DNA from 3 places in the Paenibacillus sp. TSM33 genome. Region 3 is predicted to be linked to each of the others. Evidence: predicted binding sites of a transcription regulator. Region 3 holds the regulator's gene; each other region holds the start of a gene.
What was found. Region 3 encodes Rex, which represses fermentation and respiration genes when NADH is low (regulators of the CRP and FNR family bind a similar motif). Its sites were predicted from a motif close to TTGTGAAATATTTCACAA; they were not measured.
Positions count from the first base shown of each region.

Region 1: ACN6NF_RS04320 (DoxX family membrane protein) is a predicted target of Rex. The motif match lies at 2,728-2,745, and genes of this name have one in related genera.
Region 2: pflB (formate C-acetyltransferase) is a predicted target of Rex. The motif match lies at 2,853-2,870, and genes of this name have one in related genera.

Region 1 covers NZ_JBLZXB010000010.1:46,464-52,737, forward strand. The annotation lists gene ACN6NF_RS04310 (dioxygenase family protein) at 39-827, shown strand; gene ACN6NF_RS04315 (hypothetical protein) at 900-1,823, opposite strand; gene ACN6NF_RS04320 (DoxX family membrane protein) at 2,103-2,621, opposite strand; gene ACN6NF_RS04325 (DUF3048 domain-containing protein) at 2,872-3,966, shown strand; gene ACN6NF_RS04330 (DUF47 domain-containing protein) at 4,155-4,769, shown strand; gene ACN6NF_RS04335 (inorganic phosphate transporter) at 4,784-5,773, shown strand; gene ACN6NF_RS04340 (amino acid ABC transporter substrate-binding protein/permease) at 6,015-6,274, shown strand, end outside.
Region 2 covers NZ_JBLZXB010000017.1:638,136-644,409, forward strand. The annotation lists gene pflA (pyruvate formate-lyase-activating protein) at 1-493, opposite strand, end outside; gene pflB (formate C-acetyltransferase) at 558-2,819, opposite strand; gene adhE (bifunctional acetaldehyde-CoA/alcohol dehydrogenase) at 3,147-5,759, opposite strand; gene ACN6NF_RS14925 (Crp/Fnr family transcriptional regulator) at 6,019-6,274, shown strand, end outside.
Region 3 covers NZ_JBLZXB010000017.1:482,782-489,055, reverse strand. The annotation lists gene dinG (ATP-dependent DNA helicase DinG) at 1-2,441, shown strand, start outside; gene ACN6NF_RS14100 (redox-sensing transcriptional repressor Rex) at 2,469-3,122, shown strand; gene ACN6NF_RS14095 (amidohydrolase) at 3,109-4,410, shown strand; gene ACN6NF_RS14090 (cell wall elongation regulator TseB-like domain-containing protein) at 4,448-4,972, shown strand; gene ACN6NF_RS14085 (hypothetical protein) at 5,443-5,976, shown strand; gene ACN6NF_RS14080 (AAA family ATPase) at 5,969-6,274, shown strand, end outside.

The sequences.
Region 1 (6,274 bases), on a different contig from region 3:
AAGAGTAACACTATACTGGCGTGTGGAGGTTGGCAGCGATGACATTACCCTCAATTTTTGTTGCGCATGGTTCACCGACACTGGCTGTAGAAAATAACGCATATACCAGTTTTCTTGCAAAGCTGGGCGCGAGCCTGCCCCGACCCAAAGGAATTGTCATATTTTCCGCGCATTGGGATAGCCCCGATCAATGTATCGGCGCGGATGATCAGCATGCAGCGTTGCACGATTTCTACGGCTTTCCCGAAGAAATGTACACTCTTGATTACCCTGCACCAGGCGATCCAAAGCTGTATGAGGAGATAGGGCATCTGTTCAGTCAGCATAACCTGTTCCACCAGCCGGTTCGGAACCGGGGACTGGATCATGGAGCATGGGTGGTTTTGCGGCATATATATCCTGATGCGGACATACCGGTCGTCCCCTTATCCATTGATTCACGACGCGATCCCCAGGAGCAATACGAGATTGGACGGATGCTGGCGCCACTGCGTGAACAAGGGATTTTGATCCTCGGTAGTGGGGGCTTGGTCCACAACTTGCGGACACTCAAGCAGACGAGTGAGCCAGTCGATTGGGCCGTTCAATATGATGACTGGATCGCACAGCAGCTTCAGGACTGGAATTTGCGTCATCTGTTCCAATATGACAAGAAGGCTCCGTATGCCAAGCAGGCGGTTCCTTCGTATGGAATAGAGCACTTTTCGCCTTTGTTTTACGTGATGGGGGCTGCGGATCATGATCGTACCGCGCGTAAGCTTTTTCAGTCGTATGTCCTTGGCTCATTGAGTCTTAATTGTTGGGCTTTTGGTCAAAATGATCTGTAAATGTAAGAAAAAGAACTTCCGAAACCACATGGCGTGTGGGGTTGGAAGTTCTTTTGGTGTGTTCTTCTTTGATTAATTAGCAGGCACGTTCTTTTTTAGCCAGGCGGATACTTGCGGAGTTCGCATATCTTCATTTTGATCCAATAGTGTCATAAATGCCTTCAGCTTTTGAATGTAGGTACTCTTCGAATCCCTGTTGCGTTGAACGACGAGCTGATACCCTATCTTGGCATTGGGACGAATCTTCCCGGTGTCATCATCGAATAGTGGTGTATTGTTCGTACCATAAAAAGTATAGAAGAAATAGAGATCATGTAATGATTTCACTGCCTGTGTACGATTGGAATGTGGATATTGGGTTATAAATGACTCTTGCGCCAGCACCCTTCCGGCTAACTGTTGATAACCGATGTGTAATGCCGCATTCTTGGTAGCCGGCTGTCCAGATTCCGTTGCCATGATGTCAATATAGCTGCGGATATCTGCGGTAATGTCATTTCCGAATACTTTATATTTTTCATAGTTGATGACTGGGTAAAACATGCCTTCTGCGGTTTCAAGTTTGTAGCCGGCATCTCTGGATTGAGTGAGTAATTTTTTCAGTTTTGCATCGTTTGTCCGACTGATTACATTAGTGAACGAATCACCGGGTTTATAGACTTGATTAATCTTAGTTTGAACAGAGGTCGGATATAAGGTCTGTGCATATGAATCCAATTGCTGTTTCTGTGCATTTTCGAAATGTAGCACTAGGATGGTAGCTTGAGAGGCAGGAATGGATTGAATATGTTTTTGCAAATAAATGAATGCCTGAGGTAGCTTACCTGGTTGGCGAAGTAGCTGCTCGAAGGTTTTGGAAATATGTTGTACAACTTCTGCTTGAGATATTGTAGTAGATGTCGCTGCTTTGGCTGATGTCGTAGATCCCAATCCGATCGTCTGTACTGTGAAAGTTACTGCTGCGAGCATGAGATAGGCTTTGGTGATTTTTTTCATGGTATAACCCTCCATTAGGTTCTTTGATGTAACTGTAGTGTACAAGGTAAATGTATCGTGAACATTCCATGTTGTATCCAACTTGTAAACGTTCGGGGGAAAGATGAACCCGAAAAAGGAGTCTCCAAGTCAGGATGGACTTGAGGACTCCTTTGTTCATTTAAATAGAGGAGGGTACAGCGTAGCTACACAAAACACCAAAGAGACACCAAAGAGAAGCAGCACAGCTGCACAAAAAAACAACCATTAGCCGGAGGATAACGGTTGTTTTTTGGATAGTTAAGCTATTTTTCGATTGGGGTCCGTTTGATAAGTATTTTTATTTTTACCAAACAGTCCGCGCAGGAAGGGCAGTACCCAACGGTCAAAGCCGATTCTTCCGGCATTTGCACCAGCAACGATAAGGAAGATTTCAACCAGCAGGTAGATTGCATTGGTGCTTACTGTACCCGAGAACAGGAACGAGAAGTTCATGACCATAGCCATCAAAGTAGCCAGTGTAGTCAATGTACCGAGAAGCAGGCCAACCCCGACCAAGAACTCACCCAATGGGATCAGGACGTTGAACAAACCAACATTCGGCAGGGCAAAGGCTTCAAGGAACGATCCCCACCAGCCTTGTACAGCGGGATGGTCTCCACCTGTTTTAGCAATGGCCCCCGAGATAAATCCACCTGCATCGAATCCGCCAGTCAGCTTCTCAAGTCCGTGGGTCATCCATTCATAACCTAGATAAACCCTTACTACGGTCAGCAGCCACATTGCCACTTTGTTCTCACGTAACCAGTTGTTAAACATTCAAACCACTCCTCTTTTTTAATCTATAATGATGGGTTGTATTTCATTTGGATTGGGATGATCATCTTTGCTACACCTTTATTGTATTAGGTTCAGTTACACTTATTTGTGATAAAAATCACAAAGTCTGAATGTTTTTTAAATTTTAATGTCTTCAGATAAGTATTCTATAGAGAGGTACTGCTTCAATCAAGACAAAAACAGGAAAAAAAGCTTATAATGAGAAAAATAACGATATGGAGGGATGAACTTGTCCGGGCCCATGTCCCAACGAAATCATTGGTTACGTGTGATGGCCTCAGCTCTGTTATGCATGACAATGATGTCTTGTTCTGCGATGTCCAATACGGGGGAATCTGAATCTGTTCCCCAACCGACCCAGCACGAAACAGAGAAGGAGGCGCTTGAACCGCCTAGGGAGCCAACTGTTCCGGCATTTACAGCTCCGCTTACCGGGCTTCCGGTGGAGCAGCCTGTTATAGAGCGGCCGCTGGCTATTATGATTAACAACGCTCCGGCCGCGCGTCCACAGGCGGGGCTTAGCCAGGCAGACATGGTGTATGAGGTTCTTGCAGAAGGTGGAATTACCCGTTTGGTAGCTTTTTTCCAAAGTCATGGTGGAGATGTGAAGATTGGTCCGGTCCGCAGCATTCGGCCGTATTTGATCGAACTGGGCGAAACCTATGGTGCGTTGCCGATACATGCAGGAGGAAGTACAGATGCCTATGCCATTTTACAGCAGCAGCGGAAGGAACATCTGGATGAAATTTCAAATGGAGGGGCTTACTTCTGGCGAAGTAAGGATCGTCGTCCACCACATAATTTATACACGGATGTGAGTAGGCTACGCAAAGGAAGCGAAAGCAAAGGGTATACCAAGCAGACGGAGGTTCCAGTATATTCATATCTTAAAACTGGTGAAACTCCAGTTATGGTGGACGAGAGTGCTACATCTTTACACATCCGGTTTTTGCTAAAAAGCTATCGCGTATCTTATACCTATGATCCATCGGATCAACGATATAAGCGTTTTGTGAACGAAAAGTCACATCTGGATCAAAATAATAATCAACAGCTCTCAGCGGCTAATGTTATTGTGATGAGCACGAGGCATCGAACGCTGGATGATGTAGGCAGACTAAGTGTTGAGCTGGACGGTAGCGGAGAGGCCATGGTGTTTCAACAAGGACAGTTAATACGTGCTGAATGGCAGCATACATCTGGCGATGCGATTCGGTTTATGAAAAATGGGGTTGAAATCCCGTTAACACCAGGTACATCCTATATACATGTAGTACCTGCAGATACTTCACTAACGGAACATGTAACGTTTGAAGCGAATTAGAAAACGTAATACACCTTTTTAGGAAAAAATTGTCGGATAATGACTGTCCATGTCGGGCATTGTATACGTATATCTTGAAATTTGCTTTTACAAACATTACAAAAACATTGATGAGTGTGATAAGATAGCAAAGGTTGTCTATTGCAGTCGAAACAGGTTGCGGATATTTTCGTAAAGGGGTAATCGTTATGAGATTGAAGAAAAAGGATATATTCTTCGAGACGTTGGAAAATATGGCAGATACGATCGTGCAAGCAGCCGATTATTTTGCCCAACATACTTCAAATTTTCAAGATGTTACTTTGTTTACCAATGAGATGAAGAAGTATGAAAATAAGTGTGATGATTACACACACACGATTATTACTGAGTTGAACAAGACCTTCATTACGCCGCTGGAACGCGACGACATCATGGAACTGACAACGACCATGGATGATGTGCTGGACGGTCTTGAAGCGACAGCCTCTCGTTTTTATATGTACAACATTACAGAGCCGGACGAGTATATTGTGCAGTTTGCTGATATTTTGCGTCAATCAGCTTACGAAATTCAGAAGGCTGTACATTTGCTTTCACAGAAAAAATTGTTGGCTATTCGTGAATACACCATTCGCCTGAATGATTTGGAAAATCAGGGGGATGAATTATTGCGTATTTGCATCAAAAACCTGTTTGCAACTGTAACTGATCCAATTGAGCTGATTAAACGCAAAGAATTGTACGAACGCCTTGAAACGACAACGGATTCATGCGAGGATGTTGCAAATATGCTGGAATCCATCATTATGCGTAACTCGTAAGGGAGTCCTTTTACATGGATACAAGTTTACTGGTATTAGGTATTGTTATTTTTCTTGCTCTGGCATTTGATTTTATTAATGGGTTTCATGATACGGCGAACGCAATTGCTACTTCGGTCTCGACCCGTGCATTGACGCCACGACGTGCGATTATTATGGCTGCAGTTATGAACTTTCTCGGGGCAATCATGTTCACGGGGGTTGCTAAGACCATTGGTGGAAGTGTTGCTGACCCTACCAAGCTTACGAATGGTATTGATATCGTTATTGCAACGCTGATCGCTGCGATTATCTGGAATCTCTTGACTTGGTGGTTCGGTATTCCTTCATCCTCTTCCCATGCATTGATCGGTGCGTTGGCCGGAGCGGTGTATGTAGGTGCGGGACAGGATAAATTAAATTGGAGCGGCTTCATCGGGATTGTTGAGGGCCTTATTTTCTCCCCGTTGATTGCTTTTGTTGTCGGTTACATTGTGATGATGATTTTGAAATACATCTTTGCTTATCGCAGTCCGCATACGGTAAACAAAGGATTCCGCACCATGCAGGTGATTACGGCAGCCATTCAGTCGTTTACGCATGGTACGAATGATGCTCAGAAGGCGATGGGAATTATCACATTCGCACTCGTCTCGGCAGGGTATCAAGACCATTTGGAAGTACCCATGTGGGTGAAAATTTCAGCTGCAACAGCCATGGCGCTTGGTACATCTATTGGGGGCTGGAAGATCATCAAAACGATGGGGACTAAAATTTTTAAAATTGACCCAATCAATGGATTCGCAGCCGACGTTTCGGGGGCTTCCGTTATATTCACAGCTACTTTGCTACATTTGCCAGTAAGTACCACTCATGCCATTACTTCTGCAATTCTTGGTGTGGGGTCTGCGAAGCGTTTTAGTGCAGTTCGTTGGTCATTGGCTGGTCGTATTGTAATAACTTGGGTAATAACGATTCCAATTTCTGCGCTGTTGTCAGGTTTGATTTTTAAAATTCTTTTCTAGTTTTCATCATGAATCCCTGAAAAAGAACATACAATATAGGATACACAATAAGCTTCCGTCCGCTTTTTGCGGCAGGGGCTTATTGGCATTCTAGGGGCAAAAATACATCTCCAAAGTTCACACATCCAGATAGTTCCATGAGATGTTTTTAAAAAAATACCTGACATCAAAGTAGTCAATTTTTAATAACTCCTGTAGAATAAACAGAAAACTTGAACCGTTCAACTGACTGGAGGATCTTATGCAAAAACCAAGAAAACTAATAGCACTCATGATTTGTTTGTTTTCTGTGGTTGCCCTGGCCGGTAATTTCGGTGTAGTGGCTCACGCAGAAAATAAAACAAAATATGATATCGGCACGGATACAACGTTCGCGCCTTTTGAGTTTGAAGATGTTAATGGTAAATTTGTCGGAATCGACATGGATTTACTGGCAGCTATTGCTAAGGATCAGAATTTTGAGTATACCGTTAAGCCACTTGGCTTTAACGCGGCAGTGCA
Region 2 (6,274 bases), 160 kb from region 3:
TAATCCACATCTTGCGCCCTTGCTCAGACAACCAGCGGGCCGTACTTAACATACGGTCGTTGGACTTGCCTGTAAGCTTAATATGCTTGTCGTTATCGATGTGCTTAATATCTAGTAGTACCAAATCCGTTACGTCCAGTAGATCATGGATACGACCTGCATCATTAAAGCCGTTACTGTCCAATGTCGTGTGCAAATTCCAGCGACGTTTCACTTCTTTGAACAGCTCTGCTACAAAATGAGCTTGTAATGTCGGTTCTCCACCGGATACGGTTAATCCGCCTCCCGAAGAACGGTAATAAGTTAAATACGGCTCAATCTCAGCCAATACTTCTTCTAACGTCATCGGATTACCTTCGTTCAAGGCCCAAGTGTCCGGGTTATGGCAATATTGACATTTCAACAAGCATCCTTGCATAAAGAGCACGAAGCGGATGCCGGGACCATCGACGGTCCCGAAGGTTTCCAATGAGTGTATGTGACCTTTCAACATGTTGCATCATCCTTCCCGCATCCGCTATGCGTGCGTCAGTGTATTATTTGATACGTAAAACTTATTACATTGTACCGTGGAATGTACGGTTAATAACATCCAATTGTTGCTCACGAGTCAGCTTGATAAAGTTAACGGCATAACCGGAAACACGAATCGTAAGTTGTGGATAGTTTTCTGGGTGTTCCATTGCATCCAACAGTTGTTCACGAGCAAACACATTGACATTCAGATGATGTGCGTGGCTTCCAAAGTAGCCATCCATCATCGAAACAAGGTTTGTTTTGCGTGTTTCTTCTTCTTTACCCAGTGCTTTAGGCACGATGGAGAAGGTATTCGAAATACCATCTAAGCTGTGTTCATAAGGCAATTTGGCTACAGAACTCAGAGATGCCAGAGCACCTTTTTTATCACGACCATGCATTGGGTTTGCACCTGGTGCGAATGGTTCGCCTGCTTTACGTCCATCAGGTGTTGTACCTGTTTTCTTACCGTATACCACGTTGGAAGTAATGGTCAGTACTGATTGAGTAGGAACCGCATTACGATAAGCTTTATGTTTGCGGATCATGCTCATGAAGCTTTCTACTAGTTCTACAGCGATAGTATCTACGCGGTCATCGTTGTTACCGTAGCAAGGATATTCGCCTTCGATTTCAAAGTCAACAGCAATTCCTTTTTCGTTGCGAATTGGTTTAACTTTTGCATATTTAATGGCGCTCAAGGAGTCGGTAGCAACTGACAGACCCGCAATACCACAAGCCATGGTACGAAGAATATCACGGTCATGCAACGCCATTTCAATGCGTTCGTAGCTATATTTATCATGCATATAGTGAATAACATTCAAAGTGTTCATGTACAGTTTTGCCAGCCATTCCATCATAGGTTTGAAACGGCTCAACACTTCTTCGTAATCCAGCACTTCACTTGTAATGGCTGGGAACTCAGGTCCTACTTGAACGCCGGATTTTTCATCCTTACCGCCGTTAATGGCATACAGCAGAGCTTTTGCCAAGTTGGCACGAGCGCCAAAGAATTGCATTTGTTTACCGATTCTCATAGCGGATACACAACAAGCAATACCATAATCATCGCCGTAGATTGGACGCATCAAATCGTCATTTTCATATTGAATGGAGCTAGTTTCAATAGAAACTTTTGCACAATATTTTTTAAAGCCCTCAGGCAGTTTTTCTGACCACAGTACAGTCAAGTTAGGTTCTGGAGCAGGTCCTAAGTTGTACAGTGTGTGCAAGAAGCGGAAGCTGTTTTTGGTAACACGAGTTTCTCCAGTGACAGACATACCACCAATGGATTCTGTTACCCAAGTTGGGTCACCACTGAACAGTTCGTTGTAGTCAGGTGTACGCAGGAACTTAACAATACGCAGTTTCATAACAAAATGATCGACCAGTTCCTGAGCTTGTTCTTCGTTCATCGCACCTTCCTCAAGATCACGTTGAGTATAAATATCAAGGAATGAAGATACACGTCCCAAGGACATTGCTGCACCATTTTGTTCTTTAATCGCTGCGAGATATCCAAAATATACCCATTGGAAAGCTTCTTTTGCATTGTTAGCTGGTTTAGAAATATCAAAACCGTGCTCAGCAGCCATTTGTTTCAATTCATTCAAAGCACGAATTTGTTCAGAAATTTCTTCACGCAGACGAATTACGTCTTCTTCCATAGAATCAACTTCAAGGCTTTTCAATTGAAGTTTTTTATCTTGGATCAAGAAGTCTGCACCATACAGAGCTACGCGACGATAGTCGCCGATTATACGACCACGACCGTATGCATCTGGCAGACCAGTAATGATACCAGCTTTACGAGCTGCTCTCATTTCATCTGTATAAGCGTCAAATACACCTTGGTTGTGTGTTTTACGGATATGAGTGAAAATGTCAACAATGCTTTGTGGCACTTCAAAACCATAGGCTTTACAAGCATCGATCATCATCCGGATTCCACCAAACGGCTGCAAAGAACGTTTGAATGGAGCATCTGTTTGTACGCCGACAACTTGTTCTTTGTCCTTGTCCAAATATCCTGGTTTATGTGAAATAATGGTGGATGGCGTATTTACGTCTACATCAAGCACGCCGCCGTTTGCCAACTCTTTTTTAGTAAGATCAGATACAATTTCCCACAATGCAGTTGTATTGGCGGTAGGACCAACCAAAAATTCTTCATTACCAACATAAGGTGAGATATTTGTTTCAATAAAATCGTTGACGTTAACTTCTTTAGTCCATTTTCCTTTTTTAAAACCTCTCCAGCCAGATTGTTGCTCTTGTAATTCTCTCTCAATCACCGACATGTAAATCCCTCCAAATTGTTTGGTCTTCCGGACTTGTGATTTTTTTCACGTTTAAACTATTTCTTGAGCCCGGCCTTTTCACCGATGCCTTACGCTCAGTGTCGGGACCTTTCTTACACTCTTATTGTAGAATAATGATAGAGTGTAGTATGTGACAAAAATCACAATATGAGTGATTTTTGTCACTTTATTTTCCCTAGCTTCACGCGTATACCTCTAGCCTTGCCGTTCACCTCCCTTCCCAAACCAAGAGGCCCTCTATATAGAGAGCCTGCATTGGTATTGTATAGGAAAATGCTTAGTTACAAGCCTCTTCATACTATTATATTATTGATCAAAGCGTCCGTAGAAGGCATTACGGTATACATCAGCCAATTCAGTAACCAGCGGCAGCTTTGGATTTGCAGTTGTACATTGATCCTCAAAAGCGCGGTCAGCCAAATAATCTACACGTGATTCAAAGTCTTTTGGATCGAAACCAAGTTGTTGGAACGATTCCTCGATACCGAGTGTTTTGTTCAACTTACGGATCGCGTCAATTAAGCTGTTAACCCCTTCTTCAGTGGTACGTGCAGGCAGTCCCAGTATGCGTGCGATTTCTGCATAGCGCTCATCTGCAACAAAGTGCGAATATTTAGGGAACGAAGCAAATTTTGTCGGTTTTTTCGCATTGTAGCGAATAACGTGCGGCAGCAAGATAGCATTCGTGCGGCCATGCGCTGTATGGTATTGTCCGCCCCATTTATGTGCAAGACTATGGTTAATACCCAAAAATGCATTAGCAAACGCCATACCTGCAAGTGTAGAAGCATTATGCATTTTTTCGCGAGCCAGTTTATCACCAGTCAGAGCCGATTGCTCTAGGTATTGGAATACCAGTTGAATGGCTTTAATTGCCAGACCATCTGTGTAATCATTGGCCATTACAGACACGTAAGCCTCGATAGCATGCGTCAGAACGTCCATACCTGTATCGGCTACAGCAGTTTTAGGCAGCGAATATACAAACACAGGGTCAATAATTGCCACATCAGGAGTCAACTCATAGTCAGCCAGCGGGTACTTCGTGTTGCCCAGGTTTTTATCCGTAATAACTGCAAACGATGTAACTTCCGAACCTGTACCCGAAGTTGTAGGGATAGCCACAAATTGTGCTTTTTGACCCAGACGTGGGTACTTGTAAATCCGTTTACGGATATCCATGAATTTTTGTTTCAAGTTATTGAAATCAGTATCCGGATATTCATAGAACATCCACATGCCTTTAGCAGCATCCATTGGCGAACCGCCGCCGAGTGCGATGATGCAATCCGGTTGGAAACGTCTCATCATTTCAGTACCGCGCTCTACCGTAACTGTCGATGGATCTGGTTCTACTTCAGAGAATACTTCAATCGCAACAGGTGTTTGACGCTGGTGCAAGTAATGAATGACACGATCCACATATCCGAGTTTCACCATCATAGGGTCAGTGATAATGGCTACACGTGAGATATCAGGCATTTTAGCAAGATACTGTGTCGAATTTTTTTCAAAATAGATTTTGGAAGGTACTTTGAACCATTGCATATTCACCGTCCGTTTCGCCACCCTTTTCACATTAATCAAGTTAACTGCAGATACGTTCGACGAAGTCGAGTTACGACCGTACGAACCGCAACCAAGTGTCAACGAAGGTAGGTTGGTGTTGTAAATATCACCGATTGCGCCATGTGTGGAAGGTGCATTTACAATGATACGTCCTGTTTGCAAACGGTCTGCGAAGCGAGCAATAACATCCTCATCTTGAGAATGGATAGCTGACGAGTGACCCATACCGCCGAACTCTACGACTTCAGCAGCACGTTGGATACCTTGCTCTGCATTTTTTACTTTGTAGCAAGCCAATACCGGACTCAATTTTTCCGCAGATAATGGGAATTTGGTTCCTACTCCTTCAATTTCAGCGACCAGAATTTTTGTTCCTGCCGGTACTGTAATGCCGCTCATTTCAGCGATTTTTACAGCAGACTGTCCGACGATGGCCGGGTTCACTGCACATTTTTCTACATTCATAGCTCCTTGAGTGAGCTTAGCTGCCTCTTCTTTATTTACAAAGTAGCAACCATTAGCAATCATCAATTTCTTCACTTGCTCGAAGATAGGCTCTTCAATAATTACGGCTTGTTCCGAAGCACAAATCATACCGTTATCAAAAGATTTAGAAAGGATAAGATCGTTCACGGCCTGTTTGATATCGGCTGTTTTTTCAATAAAGCAAGGTACGTTACCAGGACCTACGCCAAGTGCAGGTTTACCACAGCTATAAGCTGCCTTAACCATGCCTGATCCACCAGTTGCCAAAATCAACGCTACATCAGGGTGGTTCATCAGTACATTTGTTTTATCCATCGAAGGTGCTTCAATCCATTGAATACAATCCGCTGGAGCACCATGTTTAACAGCTGCTTCAAGCAAGACGCGGGCTGCTTCCGCACTACACGATTGAGCAGATGGATGAAAGCCGAAAATGATTGGGTTACGTGTTTTAATGGCAATTAACGCTTTGAACATCGTAGTCGAAGTCGGGTTTGTTACTGGAGTAATCCCCATGATAATACCAACGGGTTCGGCTATCTTTTGAAAACTATCAAAGTCATTGTCTTCAATGACACCGACGGTTTTCTCATTTTTGATGCTATGGTAGACATATTCTGTTGCAAACATGTTTTTGGTGATTTTGTCCTCGTACACACCGCGTCCTGTTTCTTCAACAGCCAACTTCGCGAGGTGCATGTGCTTATCCATCCCTGCGAGTGCCATAGCTTGTACGATTTCGTCAATCTGCTCCTGATTCATACTCATGAAAGCTTGCTGTGCCCGGTTCGCCCGGTCAATCAGCGTTTGAATATACTGCTCTGCGCTTTGCTCTTTTTGGATAACCTCGTTTTTAACAGCCATTTCCCTCATCCTCCTGTTATCTCGTGTACTATCTCTTGTTCACGCACTGATCGTAACACAGCTTTCCAAGATATTTTGTGATTTTTTTCACAATCTATTTAAAATTTTATTTTATGAAGTGAATTAAATCACAAAGTTTGGAATTCTGCCACTTTTACCCCCTCTTCTTGCCCCAAAAACGCATTGCACAGGTATATAATGAATTTGAATTGATCAAGTTGCAGATAAAATAACATAGGATACAAAGGGGAAATGGACGATGAGAAACCCTACAAATGTAATGGAAGCCCGCGGCAACACCTGTTGCTTCTCGGAGGCCAGCTTCAACCGGCTGCAAGTGATGATGAAAGATCGAGTCATGCCAGAAAGTTCGCATCTGTTCTGGGAAGGAGATACAGCGGATAAGCTGTTTTATATTAAGCGTGGACGCGTAAAAGTGACCAAAACAACGGATGAGGGTAAGGAACTTATTCTATATATGTATCAAAGCGGCGATCTTGTGGGTCAAGCTGATC
Region 3 (6,274 bases):
CAGACAGTGACGCGTTGGCTACGGCTGAGGTGTTTTTAAAGTGTCTGGGTGAGCTTCAGGCATTACCTCTGATAACGATACAGCGGCTTAGCGATTTGTTCGCAGAGGAAGACAGTGACCTGGGATGGTTTCTTGACGGCGTACGAGAAGAGAAAGAGTTAGACCCTATTCAGGATTTGGAGAAACATCAGTTTTTTCGTCAGCTTGCGCTTAAAGTGGAAGATTGGACTGAACTGGCTGCTCCACGCAGAGAAGATGATCCGAATCCACTGTCAGGCGTTTCCTTTGAGGAGTATATGGATGATGTACGGGACAATTTGCGTTCATCCTTGAGCCAATATGAGGAGCGCGAGGCGCAGATACAAATGATTGAGGGTGTAAATCAAGCCCTGAGTCAAGATAAGCATTTGTTGATCGAGGCGGGTACAGGAACAGGGAAGTCCCTGGGCTATTTGCTTCCGTCACTGTATCACAGTGTAAAATATGGGCAGAGGGTCACCGTAAGCACGCATACCATTAATCTGCAGGAGCAATTGCGAGAGCGTGATATTCCGATGCTGACAAAAGTGATTCCGTTCCCGTTCCGTGCTGCCATCTTTAAGGGACGGGGGCATTATTTGTGTCTGCGTAAGTTTGAACATAAAATAAACAGAAGAGACTTCGCGACACCAAAGGAAGACTTGATTACAGCGGCTCAAATGATTGTCTGGCTGACTCTGACAGAAACCGGTGATGATGAGGAACTAAACCTGAGCAACCGTGGAGGGGATTTTTGGGAAACGGTAGCTAGTGATTCCGAGTCCTGTCTTGGTCGTTCTTGTCCATGGTTCCGCAAATGCTACTATCATCGTGCACGTCATGAAGCAGGAACAGCGGATGTGGTTATAACGAATCACTCCAAGCTGTTCACCGACGTCAAAGCAAGTCATCAACTGCTGCCTAGCTATGAACACTTGGTGATTGATGAGGCACATCATCTAGAGGAAGTAGCTGGTAAGCACCTGGGCATGCATATGAAATATTTCACACTCGTGCATACGCTGACTCGATTGTTCAAGGACAGCAAGAATGGGCAATTGCCTTCGTTACGTCAGCAGTTGGCAAAGTCGGGGCATGAGAAGTCGACGGAATGGGCCTCGGTCATTGATCAGTTGTACCCACTTGTGTTAGAGGTTAAGGAAACTTGGGACTTACTAAGTGATAAGCTGTTTGGCATGTTGCCGGAGCGAACTGATGCTACACCAGGTGAAACGGGGCAATTTTCTTCGCGTCTCAAACCGTCAGCCAAGCCTGCAAAGTGGGATCAGGCGGCGGCATTGGAAAATCAGCTTTATGTAACATTGAGCGAAATTTTGCGCAAGGGCGACAAGCTGATGCTGGATGTCAAGGAAGAACATGACGATTATGCGGCGGATAGTCTCATTACAGATATCACGGGTCTGCTTAAGGATTTGGCGGGGATTAGGGAAAATTTGCGCTTCTTTATACGACTCGATGATGAAACAACCGTATATTGGCTTGAAGCGAGTGGACAATTCCGTAGTAAATCATTGCAATTTTATGCGGTGCCCGTCGATGTGAGCCGCCAGTTGAAAGAAATGTTTTTTGACAAAAAAAGAAGTATTATTCTGACATCTGCTACTTTATCGGTAGATAAATCGTTTCAGTACATGACCGATCAACTCGGTTTGCAGGAGGCCGCAGATCAAGGACGATTAATGACGTCACAGCTCCCATCACCCTTTAATTATAGGGATCAGGTGTTGCTGGTCATTCCGCGAGATTTTCCGAGTGTGAAGGGCAGTGTAGGAGATGCACATTTTGTAGAGATGCTCGTTAGCTCTCTAGGAGCGACTGCCCAGGCGACGCGGGGGAGAATGCTCGTTCTGTTTACTTCCTATCGGATGCTCCGGCAAGTGTATGAGCCGCTCAAAGAGGCGTTAGCGTCCAGCGATATTACCGTGTTAGGACAAGGTGTGGACAGTGGGAGTCGCAGCAAGCTAACCCGCCGTTTTCAGGAAGCCAAAGCTTCTGTATTGCTTGGAACCAGTAGCTTTTGGGAAGGCGTCGATATTCCAGGGAAGGCTTTGACTTGTCTGGCCATCGTTCGCTTGCCGTTTCAACCGCCCAATCACCCGTTACTGGAGGCCAAAAGCGAGTTGCTCCAGCAGCAGAAGAAGAATCCATTTATGAAGCTGTCTGTACCACAAGCAGTTATTCGCTTCAAGCAGGGATTTGGGCGATTGGTACGTACAGCGAGCGACCACGGAGTCGTCATCGTTTACGATACGCGTGTGATCGAATCCTATTACGGAAAGCACTTTTTGTACTCGTTACCGGGACCAAAAATGGAGCATATGCCATCGGAGCAAATGGTGCCTCGCATCGCCGAATGGCTCCAATCCGCCCCGGAGACAGAGGCACAACGGACGGACACCTAAAGTCCGTTACAATTAGGGGGAGCAAGTATGAAATCAGATAAAATTTCAGAGGCTGTGGTACGGAGATTACCCGTATATTTACGTTATCTGAATGCACTGCACAAACGGGAGGTGGCTACGGTCTCTTCTCAAGAGCTGGGGCAGAGGTTAGATTTGAACCCGGCCCAAATTCGTAAAGATCTTGCTTATTTTGGCGATTTTGGTCGGAAGGGCATCGGTTACGATGTTTCTTATCTAATTGAGAAAATACGCCATATCCTGAAAATCGACCAGCAAATTAACGTAGTATTGGTCGGAGCGGGTAATCTGGGTCAAGCCCTATCGAACTATAATGCTTATTTAAAAGACAATATGAAGATTGTGGCGGTATTTGATGCGTTCCCGGATAAGGTTGGGACCAGAATCAATACCTTGGTCGTACAGCCGATGGATGAACTGGAAGCGACTGTGAAAGAAAAAAATATCCGAATCGGGATTATTACTGTTCCTGATTTTGAGGCACAACATGTAGCTGATAGGCTCATTGAGAGTGGAATTGGAGCGATTTTAAACTTTGCACCTATCATTCTCAAGGCACCAGCTAACATTCGGATACATGCCACAGACTTTACAACTGATTTGCTTAGCCTCGCTTATTATCTGGAGGACGGAAAGGAAGAAGTACAATATGACAGTGAATAAATGGATGATTAAAAACGGTTCTTTTGCCGTCAATGGACCCGAAGCTGGGGTAATTCATGGTTTTATGATTGTGGAGGATAGCCGTATTACTTACATTGGCGAGACTTTGCCTGCGGGTGAGGAAGAGACAGAAGCAATCGACGGTAAGGGGTTATTGTTTTTGCCTGGTCTGATCAATACTCATGGCCATGCGGCGATGTCTCTGCTGCGAGGGTATGGAGATGACTTGGCACTTCAAGTGTGGCTTCAGGAAAAAATGTGGCCTATGGAAGCCAAGTTTACATCTACAGATGTGTACTGGGGAACATCCTTGTCAGTGCTGGAAATGCTGAAAGGTGGAACTACGACTTTCCTGGACATGTACGATCATATGGATGAGGTGGCTCGTGTAGCTGAAGAGTCGGGTATTCGTGCAAGTCTGATGCGTGGAGCCATTGGACTCTGTTCAGAAGAAGAACAGCGGATCAAGCTGGCTGAGGCCGTGACTTTTGCGCGTAACTGGCATGGAAAAGCAGACGGTCGTATTACAACGATGATGTCTCCGCATGCACCATACACATGCCCGCCTGCGTTTATTGAGAAATTTGTTCAAGCAGCACATGATCTCGACTTACCATTGCATACGCACATGTCCGAGACGATCGCCGAAGTTGAACAAAACGTACGCGACTATGGTTTGCGTCCAGTTGCACACTTGGATAAGCTTGGCTTTTTCTCCCGTCCTTCACTGGTTGCCCATGGCGTTCACTTGAACGACGAAGAAATAGCTTTATTGGCGGAACGGGGTGTGGCGGTTTCACATAATCCAGGCAGCAACTTAAAACTGGCAAGTGGTGTAGCAAGAGTGCCTGAATTGCTGCGTGCAGGAGTGACCGTTTCTCTCGGAACAGATGGTCCTGCCAGCAATAATAACCTGGATATGTTCGAGGAAATGCGTCTGGCGGCACTCATCCACAAGGGAGTATCTGGCGACCCAACGGCAGTTCCTGCAAATGAAGCACTGCGTCTGGCAACAGAGTATGGTGCAAAGTCGATTGGTTTAAAAGAGGTAGGAGCGCTGGCAGCAGGCAACAAGGCTGACTTTATCGCGCTAGATCTGAATCAGGCCCATTTCTTGCCGCGTACAGATCTTATTTCCCATGCCGTTTACTCTGCAAGTGCCAAAGACGTGGCTCATGTGTGGGTAGACGGCCGTCAGGTTGTGAAAAATGGCGAATGCCTGACGATGGACGAGGAACGTATCAAACATGAGGCACAAGCCGCCTTTGAAGGGCTGCTGTCGCGCTAATTCAGGTGTCACATCCCCTTAGAGAGGAAGCACAGGTTTGAAAAATAAGAAGAAATGGATAGCGGTCGCCATTTTGGCCGTAATACTGATCCTGGTCAGCATTTTCTGGTATTATTCCTATGTTACTCAAGACCAGGTGGCTGAGAAAAATGCCGCTATCATGAAGGCCAAGCAATCAGGTGGTCTGGTTAGCACGACTCAGACATGGAAGTCTGTGTGGGATCAGATATATTGGGTGGTTCAAGGAAAAAACGCACAGAATGAAAATATAATGGTGTGGGTTCCTTTCCAAAAAATGGAGGGTAAACCTAACGTACCTGTCGCAGATCCGAGCGGTGTTCATACCGAGCTGATGAAAAACGGAGTCGACGAGCAAAAAATGACAGCGATAATTCAGCAGCAACTTCCGAATGCAAAAATTGTAAGGCTCCAACCGAGTGTGTTCAATGGCGAATATGTATGGCAACTGTTTTACGATGATGAAAGCCATCACAACTATACCTTTTACCGTTTCTCAGATGGAGCATCGACGGGGATAAAGTATACTTTACCTAATTACTAGCAATGAAGTTAAGTGTGGGCATGGTGGTTTGGAAGTGCCCAAAAGCATTAGGAGTGCTGCGTAGTTCATTTGATCTTACGATCGCTTCACTTCTTTAGTTTCAAATGGGCCACTCCGCTGGCTCACCGCCATAGTCACTCCAAACAACTTTTATACTCAGTCTTTATAGCTTGAAATGATTGAAAATAAAAAAAGACGCAAATACGACGAAATTCGTATTTGCGTCTTTTTTTATTGCTACGCCGTAAAGCTGGACTGAAAGCCAGCGAAGCATCTTTTTGCCTTATCACAACTCCTCCACACATTGCCTTCGATATTAGATTCACGTTATGATATACTATATTTTATAAGTGATAGACAAAAATGATAGAAAAATGAGTTGCTGATCACTATACGATCATGCAATTTGGTTGTTTGTTGACATTCGTCCCGTTTCTTCTAGGTTTTACATTTTGAGAGGAGGATGTTGTTTGAAATTGCGTGCAGTTCCTATTGTTGTGGCGGCCGTATTGGCAGCCTTGTTGATGTTTGGGGGATGGTTCATTTACCGTCAGGTTACAATGCAAAGTCCTCTGGAAAAACTGGTATCTCAATATCCAGGCGTGACAAGCGCTCAAATAGATATTAAACAGGATCAGGTCGTTTTGAAACTAGATCTCAAACCGCAGGCGGATGTGGCCGGATTGGTTGATGTGGTTAAGCAAAAAGGGCAATCTATCATTGGCAGCCGCACTATTAAGCTGGATATCGCAGATCGTTCCAATTCAGCACTGAATCAATGGTGGTCTGAAGCTATGTTTCCTGTTGCCGAAGCGATGGAAAATAAAAAATATACTCAAATTTCATCTACTGTTGAACAGATGAAAAAGAAAAAAGCAGGTATCAAGGCTGATACCGATATGGATTCGAACAATGTCTATATCCGACTCAGCGAAGGCAATGCGACAAAGTTTATCGTTTTGCCACGTCAATCTCAGCAAATGGGGGTATGGCCTAATGCCTAGATGGATCAAGGAAATATTAATCGGTATTGTGCCGGTGGCCATTATATTTCTCGTTTTTATTGGGGTGAATATTATCCCTCTTCTGGTTGCGGGCGTGATGCTCAGTGGCTTGTTAATGCTCATGCATGCTCGTGGCGGCTTGGCCGTAGGTGCCGGGCAAGAGCGCAAACGTAAAAAAAATGGTCCGGACAAGCTGACTTTTGAGGAAATTGGTGGACAAGAAAGCGCTAAACAGGAATTGCGTGAAGCCTTGGATTTTTTGAATCGACATGATGAAATTTCCAAGTTTGGCATTCGA